2 regions of the Nocardioides sp. NPDC127514 genome follow, and region 2 is predicted to be linked to the other one. Evidence: riboswitches for the same ligand, from Rfam matches in the RefSeq annotation. Region 2 holds a riboswitch; the other holds the start of a gene.
The links. Region 2 has a riboswitch for cyclic di-AMP ahead of ABTX24_RS02875 (C40 family peptidase). Riboswitches for the same ligand answer to the same signal wherever they lie in the genome.

Region 1 (14,527 bases), on a different contig from region 2:
GGTTCGGTGTGTGACATGTGGCCGCGGGGCATGGTGTTGGCGCTAGCATCAGGGTGTGACCGACACCACCTCGAAATCACTGAAGATCCTCGTCTACAGCGACGACGTCGACGTACGCAAGCAGGTGATCCTCGCTCTGGGGCGCCGCCCGCACCCGTCTCTGCCGGAGGTGGAGTACGTCGAGGTGGCCACCGAGCCGGCCGTGCGTGCGCAGTTCGATGCCGGTGGCCTGGCCCTGGCCGTGCTCGACGGTGAGACCGCTCCGGCCGGCGGACTGGGCATCGCGAAGGCGGTCAAGGACGAGGTGAAGGACGCTCCGCCGATCGTGGTCCTCATCGGTCGTCCTCAGGACGCGTGGCTCGGCACCTGGTCGCGTGCGGAAGCCACCGTGCCGCACCCGCTCGACCCGTTCGAGCTGGCCCGGACGGTCGTGGGACTGTTGCGGCCCGTTAACGTTGGCGCATGACGTCCGCGCCCAACTCCTGGCCCGAGGTCCTCACCACGCTGGTCGCGGGACAGTCCCTGTCCGCGCACCAGGCGGCGTGGGCGATGGGGGAGATCCTCTCGGGAGAGGCGACGCCCTCGCAGATCGCCGCCTTCGCGGTGGCCCTGCGTGCCAAGGGTGAGACCGTCGACGAGCTCGCCGGGGTCGCCGACGGGATGCTGGCCAAGGCCAACCCGATCTTCGTTCCCGGGCGCGTGCTCGACATCGTCGGCACCGGTGGTGACCGGTCCTTCTCGGTCAACATCTCCACGATGTCAGCGATCGTCGCGGCCGGTGCCGGGGCCAAGATCGTCAAGCACGGCAACCGCTCCGCCTCCTCCAAGTCGGGATCGGCCGACGTGCTCGAGGCCCTCGGCATCCGGCTCGACCTCGATGTCTCCCGGGTCGGCGAGGTGGCCGAGGAGGCCGGGATCACCTTCCTGTTCGCCGCGGCCTTCCACCCCGCGATGCGCCACGCCGCCGCCGCGCGGCGCGAGATCGGCATCGCCACCGTCTTCAACCTGCTCGGTCCGCTCACCAACCCGGCCCGACCCGCGTCCTCCGCGATCGGCTGTGCCGACGCCTCCGCCGCGCCGGTCATGGCCGGCGTCTTCGCCCGCCGTGGCGTCGACGCCTGGGTCTTCCGCGGCGACGACGGCCTCGACGAGCTCACCACCACCACGACCTCGCACGTGTGGATGGTCTCGCAGGGGGTCGTGACCGAGGCGACCGTCGAGCCGCTCGACCATGGCATCGGCCGCGCCACCGCCGAGGACCTGCGCGGCGACGACGCCGCCTACAACGCCGCCGTCGTCCGCCGTCTGCTCGCCGGGGAGAAGGGCGCCGTACGCGACGCCGTCGTGCTCAACGCCGGTGCTGCTCTCGCCGTCCACGACGCCGGGTCCGGCAGCGTCGACGAGCGGCTCGCCGGGGGCATCGCCCGCGCTGCCGACGCGATCGACTCCGGGGCAGCTCAGGGTGTGCTCGACCGCTGGGTTGCTGCTACATCGCGTTGAGGGTTTTTCCTCGTGCTGTAGCGGATTACGCGCCGAGTCGGCGCATCCGCACGCATCGCTCGCTTCGCTTCGCTCCAAGCGTGCAGATGCGCCGACTCGGCTCCACGGACGGGCTGCGCCCGCTAGTCCAGGCCGATGGAGAACGCGGCTTCGAGGTCGACCTGGGAGTAGGTGCGGAAGGCGATGTGGGTCTCGGTCTCGAGCACGCCGGGGACCTTGTTGACCTTGTCGGCGACGACGTTGGCCACGTCCTCGTGGGCACGGACGCGGACCAGGGCGATCAGATCGATCTGGCCGGTGACGGAGTAGACCTCGCTGACGCCGTCGATGGCGGCCACGGCCTCGGCCACCTCGGGGATCTGGGAGACCTCGGCATTGATGAAGACGATCGCTGTGATCACGCAGGTCACGTTAGCCGATCCTCCTAGAGCGCCGCTGCCCGCCGGCCCGCACCGCCGGTCGGACAGGTCCACTCGCCCTCGACGTGGGCGAGGCGTACGCCTGGGGACTCCAGCCAGCGCAGAACCAGCTCGGTCTCCTCGGCGCTCGCGGCGGGCACCGGGCCGGGGGCGGGCAGGACCGTCTCGGCGCTGAGCTGGAGGTCGGCGACGTAGGTGTGGGCGTTGGCCTCACGCGGGATCACCCCGGCCCCGGCGAGGCGACCGTGGCGGACGACGTGCACCGCCCAGCGGCCGTCGTCCTCACGCCGGATCGCGGTGAGGTCGGGCAGCCGGGTCAGGCCGGTGAGTCGTTGGGTGCGCGCCGCTGCGCGCAAGTAGGAGGTCAGTCGGTCGCGGTGGACGGCCGCCTCCTCGAACCGCTCCTGCTCGGCCAGGCCGGTGAGCCGCTCGGTGACCGTCTCGACCACCTCGTCGGGCCGGTGGAGGAGCGACTCGCGGACCCGGGACACCAGGGCCGCGTAGGTCTCGGAGGGGACGCTCTGGTCGCACGGGCTCAGGCAGCGGTGGAGCTCGGCGAGGACGCACGGGGTCCTGCGCGGCAGCAGCGGGAGCCGGTCGGCGCACTGCCGGATGGGGAACGTGTCGTGGAGCGCCTGGAGCGCCTTCTCGGCGACCTTCTTGGAGCCGAACGGGCCGAGATAGTCGGCGTCGTCGTCGAGCACCTGCTTGACCAGCGACAGTCGGGGCCACGGTTCCTGGGTGAGCTTGACGAAATGCATCTTCTCCGGGCGTCGCGAGCGGCGGTTGTAGGGCGGCTTGTGCTCGGCGATGAGCCGCAGCTCGCGCACGCCCGCCTCCAGCGCCGTCGCGCACTCGATGCCCTGCACGGTCGCGGCCAGCCCGACCATCTCGCCCATCCGGGAGCGGGTCTCGGAGGCGGTGAAGTAGGTGCGTACGCGAGTGCGGAGGTCCTTGGAGGTGCCGATGTAGAGCACCCGGTCCCTGTCGTCCTTGAACAGGTAGACGCCGGGGGCGTGCGGCAGGTCCTCGGCCAGATGGCGCTTCTTGCGCTGGGCCGTGGTGACCTTGGCCGAGAAGACGGCCAGGTCCTCGAGGGTCTGCACGCCGATGTTGCCGAGGCGCTCCATCATGCCGTGGAGGACGTCGACCGTCGCGCGGGCGTCGGAGAGGGCGCGGTGGTTGGGGGTCGTGGTGGAGCCGAAGACCCGGGCCAGCGAGCCGAGCTTGTGGTTGGGCGCCTCGTCACGGGTGACCACCCGGCGGGCGATCTTCACCGTGTCGAGCACCTCGAAACGCGGCCAGGGCCGCTCCTGCTTCGCGGCGAAGTGCTTGAGGAAGCCCACGTCGAAGGGGGCGTTGTGCGCGACCAGCACACAGCCCTCCGCGAACTCGAGGAACGCCGGGAGCACCGACTCGATGGTGGGGGAGGAGGCGACCATGGAGTTGGTGATCCCGGTCAGCACGGCGATCGAGGGCGGGATGCCGGTGTGGGGGTTGACGAGGGTCTGGAACTCGCCCAGCACCTCGCCGCCGCGCACCTTCACCGCGCCGATCTCGGTGATCATGCCGCCGTTGTCGGGGCTGTTGCCGGTGGTCTCCAGGTCGACCACGCAGAAGGTCAGGTCGCGCAGCGGCCTGCCGAGCTCGTCGAAGCCCCGCTGAGCCTCCCAGCCTCCGGTGGCCTGCTCACGCTGGCGGCGGGCGACGGCCCGAGCACGCATCTCCTTGCGCGCCTCCCGCACCGCGCTACTACTGCCCATGCGAACACATTAGCGAGTGCCACCGACAGTCCTTCGCCACTAGGGTGTGGCGCACCTGACAGGGGAGGTGTGGGCGATCGTAGGGAGAAACAGCGGCATCGAGGGGGCGGCGTCCGGCAGCGAGGATCGTCCCTGGGCGCGCTGGTTCGCTCGCTCGGGCTCGTTGCAGGTCGAGCCGGCCGAGGCCGGCGAGCAGGCCAGGACGCTGCTGAGCGAGGACGGACAGACCGCGGCGCTGCGGTTCAACGAACGTGTGCTCGACACGCTGACCGGCGATCTGGCCGGCCTGGTCGAGTACGTCACCGTCCTCGACGGCGCCCAGGCCGACGAGGTCCTCAACACCCAGAAGCTGATCGACAACGCCTTCGCCAGGGTCTCAGCCCAAGGCGTCGACCGGTTCGTGGCCTGGCTCGCGGAGCTGCGTACGCAGGGCCATCCGGCGATCGCGGTCCAGGCGCTGCACGCCTACGGCCGGCTCGCGGACGGCGATCTGGCCGCCCTGGCGACCTCGCTGGAGTCCGCCGCGGACCCCGTGATCCTGATCGCCGCCGCCGCACTGCACCGCCCGCCCGAGGACGCCGCCCGGCTCGCGATCGAGAACGAGCACGACACCTCCATCGCCCACGCCGTCATCCACGACGTGCTCCGTCAGCGGACCGTCCCCGACATCGCCCGGTTCCTCCGGGCGCTGCACCTGCTCGGGGCGCCGGACCTGGTCAACGACACGGTGAAGCAGTTCGCGGCCCCTGCCAGCGGTCGCTCGAACCTCGACAAGGCCCTGCTCTACGTCGCGCTGTACGCCAGCCCGAGGCTGCGTGAGATCGCCCTGGACCTGCTCTGGCGCACCCTCGGCGCGATCGGTGACCTCGGCCGGGCGCCGGGTCCCGCCCAGCAGCAGGATCTCGTCGCGGCGTTCTGGGAGCTGTGCCCGGGCGGACGCGTGCTCGAGGACTGGTTCAAGCTGCGCCTCGACGGCAGCGAGAACGCCGAGGAGGCGCGCGAGCACGTCGTGCTGCTGTTGCGGGGCAGCCGGGGACCCGGCCGCGACAGCCTCCTGGCAGCCATGGCCGGTGACGCGACGCCGATGAACCTCAAGCGCATCTGCGAGACCCTCATGGAGGAGGGCGACGAGGCCCAGGCGGCGATGCTCGTCCGTGCGATCGCCCACAGCGGCCACATCGAGCGGCTCGGCGACTTCCTCGACCGGTGGTCGTGGGCGCAGCCGTCCGCCGAGACCACCCGGAAGCTTCTCCACTGGGTGCTCACCCCGGAGGGCGCGGACCGCGCGCCGATGGGATCCGCCGTCGTGGAGGGTGTCGCCGGGTATCTGGCCGACGGGCACGGCAGGACGCTGGGGGAGGACCTTCGCCGGCAGGCCGCGACCCTGGTCAGGCTCCGCCCGGCCGAGGAGATCGTGGGTCTGCTCGGCCACGTACCCTCCCGGGTCGGGAGGCGGGGCCGCTCGGCCGTCGCCGCCGACGTCGGCTGGAGGCTGGCCGAGGATCTGCTCGTCTACCCGGCGCCGACCGAGGAGACGTACGTCGCCTGGTACGCCGAGTGCCTCGTCGCTCTCGAGGAGGCCGGCTTCACCGACGCGGTGCGTACGTCGTGGCACCATCTCGCCGACGAGGCGATCAACCGCCGTGGCGCCGGGCCGACGATCGCCGAGACCGCCCACCAGCTCCGGCGCAAGGAGCTCGCCGGCACGGCCGACCGGCTGCTGATCCGCTATCTCGACCAGGCGCAGAGCGTCACCCCCACCGACATCGTCGGCATCACCACCCGGCTCCGCCTGCACCGCTATCCGGAGGCGAGTCGCGCCGGGGTCCTGCGCCGCTCGGTGGGGCGGTGGCAGGACCGGGCCCGGGTCGACGCCGTCGTGGAGGCCTTGGTCGCCGCCGGCCAGGAGGAGGAGGCCGAGTGGGTCAGGGCCGGGTCGTCGTGAGCCGGGTCTGCCTGAGGTAGCGGCGCCCGGCACCGACGAGGAGGACGAAGGCGCCCGAGGCGACGATCATCACCAGGGCGCGCAGGCTCCACACGCTCCACACGGAGTCGTCGTCGATCCGGTGGCGGACGGCGCTCAGCAGGGTCAGCGCGACCAGGTACAGCGCGAGCACGACGAACGGACGGTTCGCCGGGTCGCGAGAGACCAGGCGCGCGCCGTGGTTCTTCGCGTCGTACCAGCCCAGGCCGGGGACCCGGAGATGATGGAGCCAGGGGAGCACGAGCAGGACGAGCGATCCCCAGCCGATCACCGCCACGCCCTTCCACACCCGGTCCCACGCGGACTCGTTGACGACCAGCGCGATGACGACGAAGGCCGCGTACGCCGCGAACGGGAGCAGCCGCTGGGCACCCGTCCCGAGCAGGTCGGAGCGCACGGCCAGGACGACGCAGGTGACCGCGTACAGGATCAGGATCGGGATGGTGTTGAGCACGGCCAGGGTCTGCCAGTCGCCGCCCACCGCGACCAGGACCACCAGCGCGAGCACCAGGTTGACGAGCAGGATCAGCCAGAAGGAGTCGCCGGTGCGGCCGGGGAGGCGTGATGCCCGCGGCTCGTGCAGGCCGCTGGGGACGTACCTCTCCGCGCTCAGCGCGTAGACCTCGCGACTGAGGGCGTAGGTGAACACGATGCCGGACCCGATCGGGGCCAGGATCGCGGCGATCCGGACCAGCACGACCAGCCAGTCGAGCGGCGCCCCGGCCAGCGTGGCCGCGTCGGTCAGGCGTGCGTAGGAGGTGCCGTGCTCGGCCCCGGAGCCGGCCATGTGCTCGGCGTAGACCAGCTGGAGGGAGGAGTAGAGCAGGAACGAGCCGACGACCGTGCCGTAGACCGCCCAGCGCACCCGCCTGGCCACCTCGCGACGGCCGCCACGGACCTCTCCGGTCACGTCCAGAGGAGCCTGGAAGCCGATGTAGGCGTAGATCACGCCGCTGGTGATCAGCGCGCTGAGCACGCCGGTCGTGGTAGGCCCGGCCGCGGTCCCCGGAGCCGTCGGCCGGCCGGGGGCCGCGAGCGCCAGGAACACCACGAAGATCACCGGGATGGCGATCTTGAGCAGCGTCAGGGCCGCGTTCGTACGCAGGACGAGCCGTCGGGGCAGCAGGACGAAGGCGATGATCGCGGCGGTCACCAGCACCGCCAGGGTCGACCCGATCCCGGTGAGCCCGCCGTCGCCGGCCAGGGCGGGGACGATCTCGGCCAGCCCGTTGACCGCCGCGGCCGCCTGGGCGGCCGGGTTGATGGCGTACGAGATCCACAGCGACGCCGCGAGAATGATCACCACCAGCGGCCCGAAGGCGTCGTGCGGATGGAACAGCAGCCCGCCGGTGCGCTGGGAGATGAGCCCGAACTCGACCATCACGACCGCGATGGTGAGCATGAGCAGGCCGCCGGCGGCCCAGCCGAGGAGCGCGGCCTCGCCCAGGCTCTCGTGAAGGGTGGGAACGGCCAGGAGCCAGCCGGATCCGATCACGCCGCCCGCGGCGAGACCGACGACCTCGACGAGGCTCAGCTTGTCGGCCTGATCGGCGGGTCGCTCGTCCCTCTCGTCCTTCGCGGGCTCATCGGCGGTCACGGGTGTGACGGGCGTGACCGGCGTGACGGGCTCGGTGGGCTGCGGAGCGGGAGCGGCGGGGACCTGCGCTCGTCGCATCGCCTCGAACGCGATCGCGGTCATCAGGCCGCCGACGGCCGCGACCCAGAAGCTCGACTCGTGCAGCAGCTCGCGGAATCCCGGCGACTTGAGGGCATTGAGCTGGACGCTGCCGTAGATGGACATCACGAATCCCGCGGCGCACAGGATCATCCTGGCGATCGCGCTGAGGGTGTGCCGCACGCGCTGGTCTCCCACTCCCGATGATTCGAACGTCGGGAGAACCTATCGAATCAGGCCGGTGTGGCGCAGGAAGCCTGCTGGATCAACCGAGCAGGGGCGAGAGCGAGGAGAGCGGGACGGTGCGGGCGCCGGCGCGGCGTACGTCCTTGACGACCTCGGCGTCGTCGGTGGCGACCAGGATGACGCGGCCGGCGGGCTCGGCGTCGACGAGGTCGCGGATGACGTCGTCGGCGATGACGCCCTCGGGGGAGAAGAGGACCTTGACGCCGCGAGGAGGCACCGCGGTGGGACGTACGGATGCGGAGTGGGCGTCGAAGACGACGGTCGTCTCGGCGCCGGTGCGAGCGGCGATCGGCGCGATCGCCCGCAGCAGCCGCAGCCGCTGGGCGTCGAGCGCCGAGTCGGGCCACAGCGCCTTGGAGACGTTGTAGCCGTCGACGATCAGCCGGACCCGCGGCATCGCCAGGAACTGCTCGAGGTGGGCGCTGCTGGTGACCCCGGCACCGGCGGCGGCGTCAGCGGAGGCCAGCTCGGCCTCCACCCGCTCGCCCGGGGTGCCGGTGACCGGCGGCAGCGCCAGCTCGCGACGCAGACCCCCGGCCGCGTCGAGCAGCGTGTCGAGCAGGAACCGGGCGCGCAGCGAGGCGTCCTCGCGGTCCGTCTTGGACGTACGCCGCTCGGCCGCGGCCTCGCGTTCCAGCTTGTCGATCTGGCTGCGGAGCTGCCGCAGCTGGCGGTCCCGTGCGGCGAGCTCGTCCTCGGCGCGGGCGAGCGCCGTGCGGGCCTCGGTCAGGGCCTCGTCCAGGCCGGTGCCCGCCTCGCGCGCGGCAGCCCGGGCCTCGCCGAGCTTGCGTCGCAGGGCGGTGTTGTCGGCCTTGAGGTCGTCGAGGCGGGCCTTGCGGTCGGCACGCACCTCGCGGAGCTCGTCCTCGGCCGCGGCGAGCTTGCCGCGCAGCCGGGCCACCTCGGCGTCGACCACCGGAACCGCGGCGGCCTCCAGCCGGTCCAGGGCCTCCTTGAGCGAGACCTCCCAGCCGTCGGGGCGGATGAGCCAGACGACCGCGGCCGCCTCGGCCGGATCGTCGGGGAGGACCACGTGGTCGGCGGAGCCCTCGGAGACGTACGCCGGCCGCAGCTGGCTGCCGACCTTCTCCCGGACCTCGTCGTCGCTCTCGAGCACCGAGGCGATCATCGCGCCGCCGGCCTTGGCCCGCCGGGCGGGCGCGAAGTCGGCGATCCGCTTGAGCGCGGGCGGCAGGCGCACCACGTCGGGAAGCACCCCGGCCGTGAGCGCGACGATGCGCCCCCGGACCGTGTCGGGGAGCGTCGCGTACGCGGAGACCTCCATGTGCCAAGTGTAGGGACCCGGTCCGCGATCGCCGCCTGGAATACCGTGCTGCGATGGTGATGACACGCCGGACGCAACCGGACGAAAGCAAAAATGTCGGTGCTCGGTGAGACCGTCACTCACATGACGACGAGAATCGACTGTGACACCTGCCTCGTGCGCGGTTTGGCGTGCCACGACTGCGTGGTCACCGTGCTTCTGGGGCCACCGCCGGAGCTGACCATCGAGGACGACGAGCGCCGGGCGCTCGACGTGCTGGCCGAAGGAGGCCTGGTCCCGCCGCTGCGCATGGTGGAAGGGATGTAGCCGAACTTTTGGGCGTGGGTGGTTGGCAGGTGGGGGATGCCGTCGGCTAGTGTGCGCAGGAACTTGGCGCTCGTGGAAGTGGGTCAACCGGCCCACGCGAGTGTCGCGCTTAGTCCAGGCCCGCTTCGGGGCGGGCCAGGAGCCGGGGAACCACACCGATCATCTGGGGTGTATCCGCCGCAAGGGCGATCTGGGAGACCAGATCGAGGAGCGGTGGTAAGGCAGGTCGTGCCTGAACCCGTCAGCTCACCCGGTAGGCGTCAACGACTACACACAAGGAGACCGTCCGCTCGTGACACGCGACCGGAAGCGACTCATTGCCGGAGCAGCCGGCATCGCCGCCATCGGAGTCGCCGGGATCATTCCCGCAGCGACCCCCGCCCAGGCAGACCCTGACATCGACGACGTTCGCAAGAAGGTCGACAAGCTCTACACCCAGGCCGAGGCGGCCAACGAGGACTACAGCAACGCCAAGCTGCGGCTGCAGGACCTCAAGGACCAGCTCGAGGACCTCAACTCCGACGAGAAGCGTCAGAGCAAGGAGCTCGACAAGATCCGCGCCGAGCTCCGTGACTCCGTGCTGCGGCAGTTCGAGGGCTCCGACGTCTCTGCCGTCGGCCAGGTGATCACCTCCGAGGACCCGCAGGAGTTCCTCGCCGGTCTCTCCACCGTCTCGTCCTACAACGCGCTGCAGGCCGACCTCCTCGCTCGGTACAACACCGAGGCGGAGGCCCTCCAGGTTCGTCGCGAGGCCACCGAGGACGCCAAGTCCCAGATGGCCAAGATCAAGACGACCATGCAGCAGAAGAAGAGCGAGATCGACAAGAAGTACGAGGCGGCCCAGGCCGAGCTCGACGAGCTGGAGGCCGATGAGCTGGAGGAGTTCCAGTCCACCGACACCAGCATCCCCTCCAACCTGCCGCCGCCCTCGGGTCGCGCCAAGGTGGCCGTCGACTACGCCCTCGCCCAGGTCGGCGACGCCTACGTCTACGGCGCCACCGGCACCGAGTCGTGGGACTGCTCCGGCCTCACCATGGGTGCCTGGGGCCAGGCCGGCGTCTCGCTCCCGCACTCCTCCTCGGCGCAGTACAGCAGCGGACCCCAGGTCTCCCGCGACCAGCTCGCCCCTGGTGACCTGGTCTTCTACTACAGCCCGATCAGCCACGTCGGCATCTACATCGGCAACGGCATGATCGTGCACGCGTCCAACCCGAGCACCGGTGTGAAGGTCTCCCCGATGGACGAGATGCCCTACACGGGCGCCGTCCGCCCGGGTTGAGTTTGACCCAGCACCCCGAAGAGGCCGATCGTTCGCAGGTGCGAACGGTCGGCTCTCTTCTTTCTCGCCCGGCCCTGATCGGGGCCGCGCTGGTGCTGGTGATGCTGCTCGCCGGGTTCGTCGGCTGGCGGCTCACCGGCGGGGGCGAGTACGTCGCCCCGACCCCGAGCAGCGCGCCGGTCGTGCGCGCCGACACCGAGGGTGCCCGGGCCTCGCTGGATGCCCTGGTCGACGGCGTACGCGACGGGGCGGAGCCCGAGGGAGAGGACGCCGCCTCGGTGGCGGTACGCAACGCCCGTGCCATCGGCCTCGGGGACGTCACCGCGAGGTACGTCGCCGAGTCGGGCAACGTGGAGCCCGACGGCTCCTGGACGGCCGACGTCGAGATGTCGTGGCGCAGCCCCGGCGACCCGGCGCTGACCGAGGAGCTGAAGGTCGGCTTCGACGCCGAGGGCGCGATCTCCGGTTTCTCGGCGGCCCAGGGCACCCGGCTGCCGCTGTGGCTCAGCGGCCCGGTCGAGGTGCGCCGCACCGGCTCCACCCTCGTGGTCGCCCAGGCCTCTGCCGAGGTAGCCGACCGCTACGCCGAGCTGGCCACCACCGCCGTCGCCGGGGTCCGCAAGGTGATCCCCTGGAAGAACCCGCGCCTGGTCCTCGAGGTGCCCGCAAACGGCCTCGACTCCGCGCTCGGCGCGCAGCCCGGGACCTACGCCGCCGTCGCGGCGGTGACCGCGACCGTCGACGGGTCCACGAAGGCCGGGACGCCGCTGCACGTGTGGGTCAACCAGGGCGTCATCGGTGACCTCGACGCCCCCGGCGCCCAGATCGTCATCACCCATGAGGCCACCCATGCGGCCACCGACGCCGCGACCAACACCCGTCGGCCGATGTGGCTGGTCGAGGGCTTCGCCGACTACGTCGCGCTCCGCGACACCAAGCTGCCGCTGTCCAAGACCGCCGGCCAGATCCTCGCCCAGGTCCGCGAGAACGGTGCCCCCGACCACCTCCCGGGCAAGGCCGAGTTCAACACCCGCTCGGAGCACTTCGGCGCCGAGTACGAAGCCGCCTGGCTCGCCTGCGAGGTACTCGCCGAGGCCGGCGGCGAGCAGGCCCTGGTCGACCTCTACGAGGAGACCGGACGCGGCATCGGCCTGGAGAAGGCGCTGCAGGCCGGCTTCGGCTTCGGAGAAGAGGAGCTGACCGCCCGCTGGCGGACCCATCTGTCACACTCGGCTCGATGAGTGGGGCGGAAGTGAGTGCAACGCGACGTACGTCGTGGGTGGTTCTCGTCCTCGGGGCGGTGGCGTTCGTGGTGCTCGCCTGGGCGTTGATCCCGTGGCATCCATACCCGGGCGGCGCGCTCGACCTGCCCGACGAGCGTGACGTGTTCACGCCCGAGGAGCTCGAGCGGATGCTGGCCTACTCCGGCACCGCTCGCTGGATCAGCCGGGCCTCGCTCCTCGTTTCTCTGACCGTCGCCTGTGTGCTCGGGTTCACCTCGCTCGGCCGGCGTCTGGTGGCGAGACTGCCCGGACCATGGCTGCTCCGGGTGGTGCTCGCCGTCGCCGTGGTCACGCTCCTCGGCTGGATCGCGACGCTGCCGTTCGGGGTGGCCATCCACCGGCTGCAGATGCGCTACGGGCTCTCCCGGCAGGCGTGGGGACCCTGGCTGGGCGACTCGCTGCTGAACCAGGTCGTCGGCATCGTGACCACCTCCGTGGCGCTGCTCGCCCTCTTCGCCTGCATCCGCCTGGGTCGGCGTTGGTGGCCGGCGGTCGCCGCCGCCCTGGTCGCTGCTCTGGTGGTGGTCGGCTCGTTCATCTATCCGGTCGTCATCGAGCCGCTGTTCAACGACTTCGAGTCGCTGCCGCGCGGCCAGTTCCGGACCGAGGTGATGGCGATCGCCGAGCGTGAGGGCGTCGAGCTCGACGACGTCCTGGTGGTCGATGCCTCCCGGCGTACGACCTCCCTCAATGCGTACGTCACCGGCTTCGGCTCCACCCGCCGCGTCGTCCTCTACGACAACCTCGTCGACTCGCAGCGGGGCGCCGCCGCGCGCGGGGCGGTCCTCTCCGTCGTCGCCCACGAGCTCGCCCACGCCAAGCACGACGACGTCCTGGTCGGCACGGTCATCGGCGCCGCCGGTGCGGTCGCCGGCGTCGGTCTGCTCGGCCTGCTGCTGTCCTACCGGCGCCAGGACGAGTACGCCACTCCCGAAGCGGTCCCGATGCTGATGGCCGTCTTCGCGCTCGCGAGCGTGCTGGCGATGCCGATCCAGAACGGCCTCAGCCGGCACGTCGAGGCCCGCGCCGACGTCGAGGCGCTCCAGGCCACCGGCGACCTGGAGTCGTTCACCCGGCTGCAGCACGACCTCGGTGCCCGCTCGCTCTCCGACCCGTCACCGCAGGCTTGGTCGCAGTGGTGGTTCGGCTCCCACCCGACGACCCTGCAGCGGATCGCTATTGCTCATCGGGTTCTCGACTGAAAATAGGCCGAGTCGGCGCATCTTGACGCCTCGCTCGCTTCGCTTCGCTCCAAGGCGTCAAGATGCGCCGACTCGGCGGCACGAGCAACTACTTTGCGTACAGCGCCTCGACCTCGTGACTGAACTCGCGCATGACCACGTTGCGCTTGAGCTTGAGGCTGGGGGTGAGCTGGCCACCCTCTTCGGTCCAGGATTCGGGGATGATCACGAACTTGCGGATCGACTCGGCCTTGGAGACAGCCTTGTTGGCGTCGTCGACGGCGCTCTGGATGACGGCACGCAGGTCCTCGTCCTCGACGAGGTCCTCGATGTTGCCGGACTTGCCGTTGGCCTCGGCCCAGGTGGGCAGCGCCTCGGGGTCGATGGTGACGATCGCGCCGATGAACGGCTGACCGTCGCCGACGACGATGCACTGGTCGACGAGCACGTGGGCGCGCAGGCGGTCCTCGAGGACGGCCGGGGCGACGTTCTTGCCGCCGGCGGTGACCAGGATCTCCTTCTTGCGGCCGGTGATCTTGACGAAGCCCTCGTCGTCGACCTCGCCGAGGTCGCCGGAGTGGAACCAGCCGTCCTCGGTCTTCGCGTCCGAGGTGGCGGCGGGGTTCTGCCAGTACTCCTTCAGCACCTGGCCGCCCTTGAAGAGCAGCTCGCCGTCATCGGCGACACGCACCGAGGTGCCGGGGATCGGCCGGCCGACGGTGCCGATCTTGAACGCCTCGGGCAGGTTGACGGTGAGCGCGCCGGTCGTCTCGGTGAGGCCGTAGCCCTCCAGTACGGTGACTCCGATGCCGCGGTAGAAATGGCCCAAGCGGTCGCCGAGCGGCGCCCCGCCGGAGATCGCGTAGGAGCAGTTGCCGCCGAGCGCGGCGAGCAGCTTGCCGTAGACGAGCTTGGAGAACAGCTTGTGCTTGGCGGCGAGCAGGAACGGCGCCTTGCCGGTCTCGGTGGCCCGGGAGTATTCGATGGCGACCTCGGTGGCCATGTCGAAGATGCGGCCCTTGCCGTCGGCCACGGCCTTCTGCGAGGCGGTGTTGTAGACCTTCTCGAAGACCCGCGGCACGGCCAGCACGAAGGTCGGCTGGAAGGTGCCGAGGTCGGCGACGAGGTTCTTGATGTCGGGGGTGTGGCCCAGACGGGTGCGGGAGGTGATGCAGCCGATCTGGATGATCCGCGCGAAGACGTGCGCGAGCGGCAGGAACAGCAGCGTGCTGCGGCCCTCGATGTTGAACAGGCCGTCGAGCGAGTCGACGACGACGCCGAGCTCGAACATGAAGTTGCCGTGGGTCAGCACGCAGCCCTTCGGGCGCCCGGTGGTGCCGGAGGTGTAGATCAGCGTCGCGGCGTCGTCGGGGGTGACCGCGCTGCGGCGGGCCTCGAGCTGCTCGTCGGTGATGTCGGCGCCGAGCTTGACCAGCAGGTCGACGGCGTTGTCATTGATCGACCACACGCTGTTGAGCGCGGCGCAGCCCGAGCGGACCTCGCTGATCCGGCTCATGTGGCCGGCGTCCTCGGCGACGATCGCCACGGCGGCGGAGTCCTGGAGGATCCATGCGATCTGCTCGGCGGAGGAGGTCTCGTAGATCGG
Region 2 (14,527 bases):
GACGTAGCGGGTGTAGAGCGGAGTGACGCCGAAACGGAGGATGTCCGGCGTACCTGCTCGGAAGTCGCCGACCACACCGCGCTCGATGAGCGCCTGCACGATCGCGTACGCCCCGTCGTCGGCGACGCTCAGCGACAGCTGGCTGCCCCGCTGGGTGTCGTCCAACGGCGACTCGATGGCGAACCCGGGAAGCCGGGACGCGACGAGGTGGGCGAAGAGCCGGGTCAGCGCGAGCGACTTCTCCCGGATCGCCTCGAGACCGCCGTACGCCTCGGCGGCCAGCAGCGTGTCGACGCCGCACTCCAGGGCGGAGATGCCGATGACGGCGGGGGTGCCGGACAGGTAGCGCGAGACCCCCTCCGCGGGCCGGTAGCCCGGCGACATCTCGAACGGTGCCGCGTGACCCATCCAGCCCGACAGCGGCTGCTCGAAGCGGTCGACGTGGCGCGGGTTGACCCATAGGAACGCCGGCGAGCCGGGGCCGCCGTTGAGGAACTTGTAGCCGCAGCCGATCGCGAAGTCGGCGTCAGCGCCGCGAAGGTCGACCGGCACCGCGCCGGCCGAGTGGCACAGGTCCCAGACGGCGAGCGCGCCGTGCTCGTGCGCGAGCGCGGTCACCGAGGCCATCGAGTGCAGGTAGCCGGTGCGGTAGTTGACCTCGGTCAGCATCAGCACCGCGGTGCGGTCGAGCAGTCCCTCGATCTCGTCGGGGGAGTCGACCAGGATCAGCTCGTAGCCGCGCTCGCGGCACAGCGAGGAGGCGATGTAGAGGTCGGTGGGGAAGTTGCTCCGCTCGCTGACCACGACCCGGCGCTCAGGTGAGTCGACGGACGCGATCGAGAGCGCCGAGGCGAGCACCTTGTAGACGTTGAGCGAGGTCGAGTCGGCGACCACGACCTCGCCCTGACCGGCGCCGACGAGCCGGGCGATCTTGTCGCCGACGCGCTGGGGGAGGGTGATCCAGGACGCGGTGTTCCAGGACTCGATCAGCCCCTGGCCCCACTCCTGGGTGACCACCTCGGCCACCCGGCCGGCAGTGGCTCGGGGGAGGGCGCCGAGCGAGTTGCCGTCGAGGTAGATCGTCTTCTCGGGCAGGTCGAAGAGGTCCCGCAGCGGAGCCAGCGGGTCGGCCTGGTCGAGAGCGACCGCATCGTCGCGGTTCATTCGTTGATCTCCTTGATCGGCCTGAGCACGGCCCGCACGGGCGCGGCGTCGGCGGTGGTGAGCTTGAGGGGGAGCGCGATCAGCTCGTAGTCGCCCGCGGGCACCTCGTCGAGCAGCAGGTTCTCCAGGATGCGTACGTCATGACGGTGGGTCGCGAAGTGGGCCGGAAGATCCTTGGAGGAGGACGGGTCCAGACTGGCCGCGTCGGTGCCGACCAGCTGCACGCCGTGGGCGGCCAGGAGATCGATCAGGGCGGGGTCGATCGCGCAGAAGTCGTCGTCCCAGGTCGTCGGCTGGGTCGCGTACGTCCGGAACAGCACGCGCGGCGGCAGGTCGGTGACGTCGATGTCGTCGACGGTGACCAGCGGCCGCACCCCTGAGACGTCGACCACGCGGCACGGACCGAGGAACGGCTCCAACGGCATCTCGCCGGCGGGCGTGCCACCGTCGGTGAAGTGCAGCGGAGCGTCCGCGTGCGCGCCGACGTGGGCCGACAGGGTCAGCTCGGCGACGTTGACCGGGCAGCCGGGGCCGATCCGAAACGTCCAGCCGACCTCGGTCGCGTGGTCACCGGGGAAGACCGGCGAGTCGACGTGAACGGGTGGTGAGATGTCCCACAGTTGCGCCATGTTCCGCAGCCTAGACGACCCGATTTTCCGTCGACTCGGCGCGTCGTGACAGGTCATCCCGTCGAGTCGGCGCATCGTGACCGATCATCCCGCCGAGTCGGCGCGTCATGACGAGCCGACTCGGCGCTTCAGGCGGAGAAGAACTCCGTCGCCACCGGAGCCAGCGCCGACGCCTTGACCATGTGGTCCTGCCCGTCGAGGACGACGTAGCGGCCCTCGGGAACGGCCTGGGAGATCGCCTGCTGGGCGTTGGTCATGTAGGTCGGGCTCTTGCTACCCGCCATCGACAGCACGGGCACCGACACGTTCTTGAAGTAGCCGCCCGGCAGGGGCAGACCCTGCTGGAACGGCACGCACATGCCCAGGTCGTAGACCAGCGTGTGGGCGACCGGGGTGAGCTTCTTGAAGGCCGGGGTGAGCCGCATGATCTTGACCGCGACCAGCGGCATGCCGACCACGCGCATGAACAGCTCGATCGCGGCGGCCCGCTTGCCCTTCTCCACCAGCTTCTGGACCTGCTGCGCCAGGTCGGCGTCGTTGGGGCGGTGGGTGTCATCGAGGATGAGGGGCGCCTCGTAGGCGACGATCTTGTCGATCGGCAGCCCGGCCCGCGCGGCCTCCAGGGCGAGGAACGCACCCGAGCTCAGGCCCAGCAGATGGGCGTGCCCGCCGGCCGCCTCGATCACCGCTCCCAGGTCGGCGACCTCCTGCTCGACCGCCTCCATGGTGCCGGCGGCAGCAGGCTTGGCGACGTTGCTGTCGCCGCGGCCGCGACGGTCGTAGCGGTAGACGGTGAACCGGTCCGAGAACGCGTCGGCCAGCTCCTTCGACGGCCCGAAGCCGCGGTAGCACATCGCCCCGTCGACCAGGACCAGCGCCGGGCCGGTGCCGACGACGTCGTAGGCGATCGTGGTGCCGTCGGCGGAGGTGGTGGTTGTGGTCATCGTTCTGCTCACTTCTCTCGCGGTGGTCGAGCCCCAGGAGACCCGGTTGATACTGACGCGTCGGACGAGACCTCGTCGCTTCGACACGCGGCCGCACGTTTCTCGAGAAGCTCCTGTTCGCCGGCGTTGGTGGTCAACGAGGCCGCCTCGTCGAACGCCGCCGCGGCCTCGAGGTGCCGTCCGGCCCGGTGCAGCAGGTCACCACGTACGCCGACGGGCAGATGCGACCCCGGAAGCGCTCCCTCGGGGAGTGCCGCCAAGATGGCCAGCCCGGCATCGGGACCGAAGGCGCGCCCGTGCGCCACCGCGCGATTGACCTCGATGATCGCGCCCGGGACGCCGGTCGCGAGCATGTCGTAGAGGCGTGCGATCTCGGCCCAGTCGGTGTCCTCGGCCCGCCGGGCGCGGCCGTGGCACGCGGCGATCATCGCCTGCACCAGATAGCTCCCGCCGGGCGTGCCGGAGGAGGCCAGCGCCGTCGCCCGGTCGACCGCGGCCAGGCCACGGCGCAGCAGCAGCTGGTCCCAGCGGGTCCGGTCCTGGTCCTCGAGCAGCACCGGGTGACCCTCGGCATCGGCCCGGGCCGCGAGCCGTGACCCCTGGATCTCCAGCAGCCCCTGCAGCGCCTGCGCGTCGGGATCCCCCGGGGCGTGCGCGGCCAGCATGCGGGCCAGCCGCATCCCCTCCAGGCACAGCTCGGGGCGCGTCCACGACGGCCCCGACGTCGCCGCGTACCCCTCGTTGAAGACCAGGTAGATCGTCTGCATCACGTCGCGCAGCCGTGCCGTCCGCTCCTCGCCGGTGGGCAGCTCGAACGAGGCCCCGACCTCGGCCAGAGTGCGCTTCGCCCGCGAGATCCGCTGGCCGACGGCCGACTCCTTGGCGAAGTAGGCCCGGGCGATCTCGGCGGTCGTCAGACCGCCCACGAGCCGCAGCGTCAGCACCGTGCGGGAGTCGGGCGCCAGCGCCGGATGGCAGGAGAGGAACATCAGCCGCAGCACATCGTCCTCGATGTGGTCGACCGCGGCAGCCAGGTCAGGCATCTCACCCTCCTCCAGTTCATGGCCCAGCAGGGCGACCTTGCGGCGCAGCACCTCGTCACGGCGGAACCCGTCGATCGCGCGCCGCTTCGCGATCGACATCAGCCACGCGCCGGGGTTGCGAGGGATGCCCTCGTGCGGCCACTGCTCCAGCGCCGCGACGAGGGCATCCTGGGCGAGGTCCTCGGCCAGGTCGAGGTCGTGCGTCATCCGCGCCAGACCGGCGAGGAGACGTACGGACTCGTTGCGCCAGACCGCGACGATCGCGTCCTCGGTGGGCGAGCTCATTCAGCCGGGGTCGGCGGACCGAACAGCGGCCGCATCTCCACGGCCACGTCCTGTCCGGGCCACAGCTCCTCGTGGAGCTGGATCATCCGGCGTCCGAGCTCGATCGCCTCGTCGGGCGAGCGGACCTCGAAGAGCGAGAACCCGCCGGCGACCTCCTTGGCCTCCGCGAACGGCCCGTCGATGTGGGTCACCTCCCCGGCGGTCAGCCGGATCTCCACCGCGGGACCGAGCCCGTCGGCGTCGAGCAGGATGCCGTCGGCGTACTGCTGCTTGATCTCGGCCTCCACCGCCTCGATCAGCGCGGCCGGCGGCGGCCCGGCGTCGGGGGCCATCTTCACGAACATCATGTAGCGCATCTGCGTCTCCTTGCGTGTCGGCGTCGCGTCCGTTGCGCGTCGTCGCCTACGCGTCGAGGAGAGCCTGCCGCTTTCGACACGCCCGCACCAGAGATTTCGGTACGTGTCGCCTACGACGCCTTTGATGCCTTCGACTTCTTCGTCGTCTTCTTCTCCTCGGCCTCCTCGGGGACCTCCTCGCCGCGCGACTTCTTGGCCGCGGCGACCGAGCGCTGCAGGGCGGCGAGCAGGTCGACGACCTCGCCGGAGGTCTTGGTGGAGGTGGGGGTCCGCTCGACCTCGCCGCCCTCGATCTTGGCCTTCACCATCTCCTCGACGGCGCTGGCGTAGTCATCGGAGAACTCCTCGGGATGGAAGTCGCCCGCGAGGGTCTCGACGAGCATGTTGGCCATCTTGATCTCGGAGTCCTTGATCTCGCCGGCCTCGACCTTGAAGTCGGGCACGCGGATCTCGTCGGGCCACATCATCGTCTGCAGCACGATCACGTCGCCGTTGTCGGTCGGCCGCACCCGCAGCGCCGCGACTGTGGTGCGCTGGCGCAGCGCGACGGTCACCAGGGCGACCCGATCGGCCTCGAGCAGCGCCTGGCGCAGCAGCGCGTAGGGCTTGATCCCGGTGTTCTCCGGCTCCAGGTAGTAGCTCTTCTCGAAGAGCATCGGGTCGATCTGGTCGCTCGGCACGAACTTCTCCACCGCGATCTCGCGCGAGGAGGTCGTCGGCAGGTTGGCGAAGTCGTCGTCGGTGAGCACGACCATCTCGCCGTCCTCGGTCTCATAGCCCTTCGCGATCTCGGAGTAGGGCACTTCCTCGCCGTCGATCGAACAGATCCGCTGATAGCGGATCCGGCCACCGTCGGACTGGTGCACCTGACGGAAGGAGACGTCGTGGGACTCCGTCGCCGAATAGAGCTTCACGGGCACGCTGACCAGCCCGAACGACACCGCGCCCTTCCAGATCGCACGCATGGTGACTCCCTCCGTAACGGCAACGTCTTGCCCAGTATCTGCCGTATTCCGTTTTCGCGGTACCCCTTAACCCCACGCGTCACACGGCCTCCTGGAGGCAAGATGGACACATGCGGCCCATGCTCGCCACGCCCGGCGCCCACGTTCCCCCGGGGGAGGAGTGGGTCCATGAGGTCAAGTGGGACGGCATCCGGCTGGTCGGAGAGTCCGAGCAGGGACGTACGCAGACCCGCCTCGCGACGCGCAACGGCAACGACGCGACCCCCGCCTGGCCCGAGATCGCGACCGGGCCGACGCGCGACATCGTCGTCGACGGTGAGGTGATCGCGCTCAACGACGCCGGGCTGCCCGACTTCCGGGTGCTCATGGACCGGATGCACAACCGCGACGTCCGCCGGGCGGCGCGGTTCGCGGAGCGGATACCCGCGACGTACATGGTCTTCGATCTGCTCCGGCTCGATGGGCGGCTGCTCATCGAGGAGCCCTGGGCGGAGCGCCGCAAGATCCTCGAGGCGGTCCATGCCGACGGCGATCTGGGCTCCTGGCAGGTGCCGGCGACGTACGACGACGGCCGGATGCTCCATGAGGTCACGAAGCAGCAGGGGCTGGAGGGGATCGTGTCGAAGCGGCGCGGAAGCCGCTACCGGCCGGGGGAGCGGAGCAAGGACTGGATCAAGCTGGCCCACCGCTACCGGGCCTCGCTGGTGGTCGGCGGCTGGCGACCCGAGGTGGGCACCGAGGGCGGCACCGAACGACTCGGCGCCCTGCTCGTCGGGCAGCCGACGCCCGAGGGCCTGATCTACCGTGGGCGGGTCGGCAGCGGCATCACCGGCAAGCGGGCCCAGCGGCTCGGGGAGCTGCTGCGCGAGACCAGCCGGAGCCCCTTCGCCGGACCCGACGTCGATCCGGACGGGGGAGTGCCGTCGCTGGACGCTCGGGGCACCCACTGGGTCGAGCCGCTCCTGGTCGTCGAGGTGGAGACCCACGGCACTGCTGTCGCGTCGGCGAGCTACAAGGGCCGGCTGCGACAGCCGAGCTTCATCGGCATCCGCGAGGACATCGAGCCGGAGGATCTGTGATGGTCGAACGAGAAGAGGTACGCGTCGAGGTCAACGGCCGGGTCCTGACCCTGACCAGCCTCAGCAAGGTGCTCTATCCACGCACCGGCATGACGAAGGGCGAGGTGCTCAACTACTACGCCCAGGTCGCGCCGGCGCTCCTGCCGCAGCTCCAGGACCGTGCCGTGACGAGGATCCGCTGGCCGCACGGCGTCGGCGACATGTCGTTCTTCGAGAAGAACGCACCGGCCGGCACGCCCAGCTGGGTCCGTACGGTCATCGTTCCGACAACGGGATCCCGAACCGCCGACCACAGGGAGGGAACACTCACCTTTCCGATCCTCGACAGCCTCGCCGCCCTCACCTGGGCCGCGAACCTCTCCGCGCTGGAGCTGCACGTCCACCAGTGGACGGTCGGCAGCGACGGCACCCCGGCAGGCGCGAACCGGATCGTGATCGATCTCGACCCCGGTGAGCCGGCCGGCCTGCAGGAGTGCTGCGAGGTGGCGCTGCTGGTGCGCGAGGCGCTGGGCGCCCGTGACCTCGCCGCGACGCCGGTGCTCAGCGGGAGCAAGGGCGTGCACCTGTACGCCGCCCTGCCCGAGCCTGTCGAGCCGGACGTCGCCACGGCGCTGGCCAGGGAGATCGCCGAGGACCTCCAGAAGGCGCACCCGAGCAAGGTGACCGCGACGATGACCAAGAGTCGCAGGTCAGGCAAGGTTTTCCTGGACTGGTCGCAGAACTCGGGATCGAAGACGACGATCTGTCCCTACTCGCTGCGGGGCAAGGGGATCCCCACGGTCGCGGCCCCGGTGACCTGGGACGAGGTCGCCCAAGGGGCCGAGGATCCGCTCGCTATCGACCAGCTCGGACCTAACAATGTGATCACGCGCTTATCTGAAAGGGGGGATCTCTTCACAAGCCCTACGGGGCTGTAACTATTGTTCTCTTCATGTCGAACTCCGTGCTTGTCGTAGAAGACCAAGAGGACATCGCTGCTCCCCTGGTGCGCACGCTCCAGCGTGAGGGCTATGACGTCACCTGGGTCGACTCCGGCAAGAAGGCGCTGGAGCTGCTGGCACCTCCGTACGACGCCGAGCTGGTGCTGCTCGACCTGGGCCTTCCGGACATGGACGGGCTCGAGGTCTGCAAGGCCGCTCGCGACAACGGCTACGAGGGCGGGATCATGATCCTCACCGCCCGTGACGCCGAGATCGACCTGGTCGTGGGGCTCGACGCCGGTGCCGACGACTACCTGGCCAAGCCGTTCGCGCTGGCCGTCCTCCAGGCGCGGGTCCGCGCCCTCCTGCGCCGCTCGGGCCCGGTCGAGCCCGGCGCCGACGACGACGCCCTGCGCATCGACGTGGCTGCCCACCGGGTCTACGCCGGCGAGCGCGAGGTGACCCTGACCGGCAAGGAGTTCGCGCTGCTGGCCGTCCTGGCCGCCTCCCGCGACAAGGTCGTCTCCCGCGACCGGCTGATGGCCGAGGTCTGGGACGAGAACTGGTACGGCTCGACCAAGACGCTCGACGTCACCGTCGGACGCCTGCGCCAGAAGCTCGAGGCAGCCGGTGTGCAGGAGAAGGTCGTCGCCGTCCGCGGCGTCGGTTTCCGTCTCGAAGCAGCGGAGTAAACGCAAGTTCGACACGGTGTCATACGCGTGTTCAGTGCGTGAGATGTTTCACAAACGACGGCAAAGTCACGCGTGAACACGCCGTTTGTGCTTCAGATTCGGCCATTCGGGATTGGATCCGTTCCAGATCGCATGTCACCTTGGATGAGCCGTGCAGAACGCACGACCGGCCCCGGTACACGCCGAATCCTGTCCCTCCGGACGCCGGCCCCTACTACTGAACCCCCTTTACCCTCACACTCAGCAGTACGTATGGGACAGGAGCGGGGGACCCAAGTTCCACGCGACTAACTCGGACGGTCGCTTGGGGTGAAGCCATCGCCACGATGGCCGGGCAACCTTCTAGCCCGAACCCGACAGCTCACCTCGCAGGCGTGGGAAGGAACTCACGCATGTCCAAGTCCGTATCTCATCCTGCCCATCGAGGCGCGCCCCGCCCGTTCCGGTCGCCGAACGTCTCGATCGCCCGGACGATCGCAGGATCTCTCAGTGGCCACGGCAAGCTCCTCGGCCGCATCACCCTCGCCAGCGGCATCGCCGCCGGTGCCCTGGTGGCAGTCCCCGCCGCCAACGCCGCGCCGGCCTCCCATGAGACCACCTCCGTCGAGTCGGCCGTCGAGCCGGCCAAGGTGGTGGAGGCTCCGACCCTGGAGGCCTCGGCCACCCCCACGGCGATGCTCACCGACATCAAGCAGCTCGAGAGGGCTGTCGAGGTGCAGGAGCGCAAGGCCGAGGCGGCCCGCAAGGCCGCCGAGGCGAAGCGCAAGGCAGCGATCGCCGCCAAGAAGGCCGCGGAGGCGAAGAAGAAGGCCGAGGCCGAGGCCAAGGCCTTCGCCGCGAGCCAGGAGGGCAAGATCGAGCGCGCGATCAGCGTCGCCTCGGAGCAGATCGGCGACCCGTACGTCTGGGGCGCCACCGGTCCGAGCTCGTTCGACTGCTCCGGCCTGACGCAGTACGCCTTCAGCGCCGCCGGCATCGAGCTCCCCCGGGTCTCGCGCGACCAGGCGGCTGCGCTGCCGACGATCCCGAACGACCAGATCCAGCGCGGCGACCTGATGTTCTGGGGCAGCCCGGTCTACCACGTGGGCATCTTCCTGCGCTGGGAGAATGGTCAGGCGATCATGCTGCACGCCCCCAAGCCGGGCGCGTCCGTTCGTGAAGAGGCTGCCTGGGACGGCTGGTTCGCCGGCTCGACCCACCAGGCCTGAGGCTTCTCGGGACCCATATATCCCCCTGGCGCTCGCCCTCCGGTTCCCCTACCGGAGGGCGAGCGCATATTTGCGGGGTCGGCGAATCGGGCGGCGAACCACCGGTCAAGTAACCTGTAAGACGTGGCAGGCCCCGAATTCGACACCGAGATCAAGCAGCTCCAGGCAACGATGCAGACCATCGGCCAGGTGCTGGACCTGGACGCGATGCGCAAGGAGATCGCCGACCTCGGCGAGCAGGTCGCCGCGCCCGACCTCTGGGACGATCAGGACAACGCCACCCGCGTCACCGGACGTCTCTCCCTGCTGCAGGGCGAGCTCAACAAGTTCACCGAGCTCCGCACCCGCATCGAGGACCTCGGCCTGATGGTCGAGATGGCCCAGGAGGAGGGCGACGCCGATTCGCTCGCCGAGTCCGAGGCCGAGCTGGGCCGGGTGAAGAAGGCCGTCGAGAGCCTGGAGATCCGCACCCTGCTCTCGGGGGAGTACGACTCCCGCGAGGCCCTGGTGACGATCCGCTCCGGCGCCGGTGGCGTCGACGCCGCCGACTTCGCCGAGATGCTGATGCGGATGTACGTCCGCTGGGCCGAGCGCAACAAGTACCCGGTCGAGGTCTTCGACACCTCCTACGCCGAGGAGGCCGGGCTGAAGTCCGCCACCTTCGCGATCCACGCCCCCTACGCCTACGGCACCCTCTCCGTCGAGGCCGGCACCCACCGTCTGGTGCGGATCAGCCCCTTCGACAACCAGGGCCGTCGTCAGACCTCCTTCGCCGCGGTCGAGGTCGTGCCCGTGCTGGAGCAGACCGACGAGATCGAGATCGACGAGAACGACATCAAGGTCGACGTCTACCGCTCCTCGGGCCCCGGTGGCCAGTCGGTCAACACCACCGACTCGGCGGTCCGGCTGACCCACATCCCGACCGGCACCGTCGTCTCCTGCCAGAACGAGAAGTCGCAGCTGCAGAACAAGGCCGCCGCGATGATCGTCCTCAAGGCCAAGCTGCTCGCGCTGAAGAAGGCCGAGGAGGAGGCGCAGATCAAGGAGCTCAAGGGCGACGTCGCCGCCTCCTGGGGCGACCAGATGCGCAACTACGTCCTCAACCCCTACCAGATCGTCAAGGACCTGCGTACGACCTACGAGGTCGGCAATCCGCAGGCGGTCTTCGACGGCGACATCGACGGGTTCCTCGAGGCCGGCATCCGGTGGCGCCGCGGCGCCGAGAAGGCCGAACAGAACTGACCCGATGGTTGCGCTGACGCGCACCAGGCTTCCACTCCCAGGCCGAGGCGCGGCGTACGTCTTTGACGCCTACGGCCCTGAGGACGGGGTGCCGATGGTGCTGTTGCACGAGCTCGGTGGCAGTGCGAAACGGTGGCAGGGTGTGGTGCCGCCGTTCGCGGATGCCCACCGGGTGCATGCCTTCGACATGCGTGGGCACGGGGACTCGGACTGGGCCTCGGAGTACTCCCACCGGCTCATCGCCGACGACGTCATCGTGGCGATGGACGCGCTCGGGATCTCGGGCGCCGTGGTCGTCGGGCACTCGACCGGCGGCAACGTCGCCCTCCTGGTCGCGATGCACCGGCCCGACCTGGTCTCCCGGCTGATCATCGAGGACGTGGTGCCACCCGCGCCGCGCCAGCGCAGGTCGCCCGGGCGCCCGGTACGGCCGATGCCCCACGACTGGGAGTGCATCGCGTCTCTGCTGGTCGAGGCGACGATGTACGACGCGTGGATGTGGGAGCAGCTCGAGCTGCTGCCCATGCCGACCCTGCTCGTGGCCGGTGGCGGCAACAGCCACATCCCGCAGTCGGACCTGGAGAAGGTCGCCCAGCGGATCCCGCAGGCCGACCTCGTCCACTTCGACGTCGGTCACTTCGTGCACCGCAACCAGCCGGCCGAGTTCGCCGACACCGTCCTGGCCTGGCTCGCGTCGCGGTCCTGAATCCGACGCGTCCCGCGTCGCGGGTGGGATCCCCATCCCTAAGGACCCCACCCGCTCTCGCCAGCCGGCTCTGCTCTGACTCAGTGCCCGCGGCGGCGCGCGCCGCCCGGTGAGGTGCCTACCCGGCCCGAGCGACTAAGTCGATTAAAGCACTCGACTTTGGGTCGGCGCAAACGACGCGCCGGGACCGGGCCTCGATCGAGAACCTCAGGCGTCGGCGGCGGCCGCGGTGAGGGTCACCAGGCACCAGCGGGAGGCGCGCTTCTGGACCGTCGCGGGCGCCTCGCCGGCCTTGCCGGTGAGCTCGCAGGAGAGCCAGGCGTCGCCGAAGAGGCCGCGGTGGACCACCTTCGTCTGCTTCTTCGCGTCGGTGCAGGTGAGGGCGACCGACGGCTTCCCGTACGCAGGGGTCGACGCGGCCTTGCAGCCCTTGGGCACGCTCTTGGTCATCTGCGTGGCCCAGTCCAGGGTGACCGGCGGCGCGAAGACCCAGGCCCGCGCCGAGGTGGCCGAGTCCTCCGGCCCGGTCCAGATGCAGCCGTACTCCTGCGCGACGTCGTTGACCTGGCCCGAGATGGCGGTCTGGTCGCCGTCGCCGTACGCCTTCTTCTCGGCGGCGGCTCCGCCGAGCGCCTCGGTCGCGTCCTCGGTCGGGACGCGGTCGCAGAACGCGCCGCGGCGTACGTGCATCGTGGTGGTGTCCGTGGTGCTCAGGTCGCCCTTCACCTCGGGGACCTCGGGCTCGTCGTCTTTCAGGGTGAGTACGCCGACCCCGACCGCGATCGCGGTGAGGACTACGGCACCGATGAGGATCCGGACTGCAGAGCGCACGCCGTCAGAGTACAGGGGCAGGTATGTCCGAGCCGAAGTGCTGAGCCCACCACCGTTGCACTACCCTCGGTGCGGTGATCCGCTTCGAGAAGGTCAGCAAGGCCTACCCAGGGCAGGCGCGCCCCGCCCTCAACAGCCTTTCGATCGACATCCAGAAGGGGGAGTTCGTCTTCCTCGTGGGCCAATCCGGCTCGGGGAAGTCGACGGCGCTCAAGCTGATGCTGCGCGAGCAGCGCCCGACCACCGGTCGGGTCTACGTCGCCGGCAAGGAGATCAACCGGCTCGCCGGCTGGAAGGTGCCGCGGCTGCGCCGCCAGGTCGGCACGATCTTCCAGGACTTCCGCCTCCTGGCCAACAAGAACGTCGCCGAGAACGTCGCCTTCGCGATGCAGGTGACCGGTCACTCCAACCGCGAGATCCGGGAGCGCGTCCCGGAGACGCTCGAGCTGGTCGGTCTCGACGGCAAGGGCGACCGGATGCCCGACGAGCTCTCCGGTGGTGAGCAGCAGCGCGTGGCCGTCGCCCGCGCGTTCATCAACCGGCCGATGATCCTGATCGCCGACGAGCCGACCGGAAACCTCGACCCCGGCAACACCGTCGGCATCATGCGCCTGCTCGACCGCATCAACCGGTCCGGCACCACGATCGTGATGGCGACCCACGACGTCCAGATGGTCGACCAGATGCGCAAGCGCGTCATCGAGCTCGAGCACGGCCACCTCGTACGCGACCAGGTCCAGGGCGGCTACGGTGCCCAATTCTGAGGCGCCAGCTCTGAGGCTTCAGCTCTGAGCTGACCCTCGTTCTCGACCAGGTCCCACAACCCAGAAAAGGTTCCTCGACCCGCCATGCAGCTGCGCTATGTATTCACCGAGCTCCGCCAGGGGCTACGCCGCAACCTGTCGATGCACGTCGCGGTGGCCCTGACGCTGCTCGTCTCGCTCACCCTCGCCGGCGTCGGCCTGCTGCTGCGTGAGCAGGCCCAGCTGACCGAGGAGGTCTGGGGCGACGAGCTGCAGATCACCTTCTACATGTGCAACGGCGCCAACGACCGCAACCCGCAGTGCGCCGGTGCCGTCGACGACAGCCAGAAGAAGGTCATCACCGACGCCCTCGAGGACAACAGGTACGTCGACAAGATCGAGGAGGAGAGCCAGGAGCAGGCCTACGAGCGGCTGCAGGCTCTCGACGTCGAAGGCGTCAGCGGTCCCGACCCGGTGGTCAAGTCCAGCGACATGTGGGAGTCCTACTGGGTCACGATGACCGACCCGCACCACTCCGCGGAGATCATCGAGGCGGTGGCCGGCCTGGACGGCATCGACCACGTCGGTGACGTCCACGAGGTCACCGGACCCATCCTCGCCGCCGTCGACGGGCTGCAGAGCGCGGCGCTGGTCGGCGCGATCGTGCTGGTCATCGCGGCGCTGCTGCTGGTCGCCAACACCATCCGGCTGGCGGCCTTCGCCCGCCGTCGTGAGATCGGGATCATGCGACTGGTCGGTGCCTCGACCCTCTACATCGCGCTGCCGTTCCTCCTGGAGTCGCTCGTGGTGGCCCTGGTCGGGATCGGGCTGTCCGGGATCGCGCTGGCCGCGGTGATGTACTTCGGCGTCGAGCAGCGGCTCTCGTCCACCGCGGTGACCCAGTGGGTCGGCTGGGAGGAGTTCTTCAGCTCCTTCGCGATCGTCGCGATCCTCGGCATCCTGCTCACGCTGGTCCCGACACTCCTGCTCACCCGCAAATACATCAAGGTCTGACCCGGATCCCCTACCGTCGAGCCGTGCACGTCTTCCCCCGTGCCGGTTCGCTCGCCGCTGTGCTCAGTTGCGCCGTGGTGGCCGCCGTGCTGCTCTCGCCCACCCTTCCCTCCTCCGCCGACGAGAAGGACCGCCTCGAGCAGGAGCAGCGCGAGGTCCAGCAGGACCAGAAGGCCGCCGCCGAGGATCTCGAGCACTCCAGCGCCGGCCTGCGCAAGGCGTCGGCGACGTACGCCGCGGCCCGGAAGAAGCTCGACCAGGCCCAGACCCGCCTCGACGAGCTCAACGCCAAGCTGGTCGAGGTGCAGGCCGCGCACACCAAGCTCGAGGCCGAGCTCGCCGAGCAGAAGCTGCTGCTCGCCGAGGCGAAGCGGGAGCTCGCCGAGGGCCAGGCCGAGGTGAAGGTTCAGCGCGAGGAGATGCGCGACGCGATCCTGACCCGGTTCACCGGGGGAGACCCGCGGCTCGCCCAGGCGGCGGCGCTGCTCTCCGGAGGCTCCCTCGAGGACCTGATGCGGCAGCAGACGTACGTCGACGCGGCTTCCGCCGGGCAGGACGCCACCCTCCAGCGGATGGAGGCGACCGAGACCATGCTCGTCGTCCGCGAGGGCGAGGTGCAGGAGGCGACCGACGCCATCGCGGCCAAGGAGAAGGAGGCCCGGCAGCTGGTCGCCGAGGTCGACTCGCTCCGGGACCAGGCCGCCGC

Region 1: it holds a riboswitch for cyclic di-AMP, as region 2 does, so the genes downstream of both, ABTX24_RS25925 (C40 family peptidase) here and ABTX24_RS02875 (C40 family peptidase) in region 2, are expected to answer to the same signal.

What each region holds. Positions count from the first base shown of each region.
Region 1 is NZ_JBEORF010000038.1:34,379-48,905, forward strand. It holds gene ABTX24_RS25885 (hypothetical protein) at 56-466, shown strand; gene trpD (anthranilate phosphoribosyltransferase) at 463-1,500, shown strand; gene ABTX24_RS25895 (Lrp/AsnC family transcriptional regulator) at 1,623-1,901, opposite strand; gene ABTX24_RS25900 (DEDD exonuclease domain-containing protein) at 1,925-3,643, opposite strand; gene ABTX24_RS25905 (hypothetical protein) at 3,729-5,627, shown strand; gene ABTX24_RS25910 (APC family permease) at 5,608-7,524, opposite strand; gene ABTX24_RS25915 (NYN domain-containing protein) at 7,607-8,872, opposite strand; gene ABTX24_RS25920 (hypothetical protein) at 8,996-9,178, shown strand; cyclic di-AMP (ydaO/yuaA leader) riboswitch at 9,275-9,453, shown strand; gene ABTX24_RS25925 (C40 family peptidase) at 9,471-10,457, shown strand; gene ABTX24_RS25930 (hypothetical protein) at 10,496-11,698, shown strand; gene ABTX24_RS25935 (M48 family metallopeptidase) at 11,695-12,942, shown strand; gene ABTX24_RS25940 (AMP-dependent synthetase/ligase) at 13,031-14,527, opposite strand, start outside.
Region 2 is NZ_JBEORF010000003.1:24,709-39,235, forward strand. It holds gene kynU (kynureninase) at 1-1,164, opposite strand, end outside; gene kynB (arylformamidase) at 1,161-1,793, opposite strand; gene ABTX24_RS02840 (alpha/beta fold hydrolase) at 1,922-2,737, opposite strand; gene ABTX24_RS02845 (RNA polymerase sigma factor) at 2,746-4,065, opposite strand; gene ABTX24_RS02850 (YciI family protein) at 4,062-4,421, opposite strand; gene ku (non-homologous end joining protein Ku) at 4,532-5,386, opposite strand; gene ABTX24_RS02860 (ATP-dependent DNA ligase) at 5,497-6,465, shown strand; gene ligD (non-homologous end-joining DNA ligase) at 6,465-7,382, shown strand; gene ABTX24_RS02870 (response regulator transcription factor) at 7,397-8,077, shown strand; cyclic di-AMP (ydaO/yuaA leader) riboswitch at 8,305-8,467, shown strand; gene ABTX24_RS02875 (C40 family peptidase) at 8,470-9,285, shown strand; gene prfB (peptide chain release factor 2) at 9,409-10,527, shown strand; gene ABTX24_RS02885 (alpha/beta fold hydrolase) at 10,532-11,233, shown strand; gene ABTX24_RS02890 (hypothetical protein) at 11,441-12,064, opposite strand; gene ftsE (cell division ATP-binding protein FtsE) at 12,139-12,828, shown strand; gene ftsX (permease-like cell division protein FtsX) at 12,913-13,821, shown strand; gene ABTX24_RS02905 (murein hydrolase activator EnvC family protein) at 13,845-14,527, shown strand, end outside.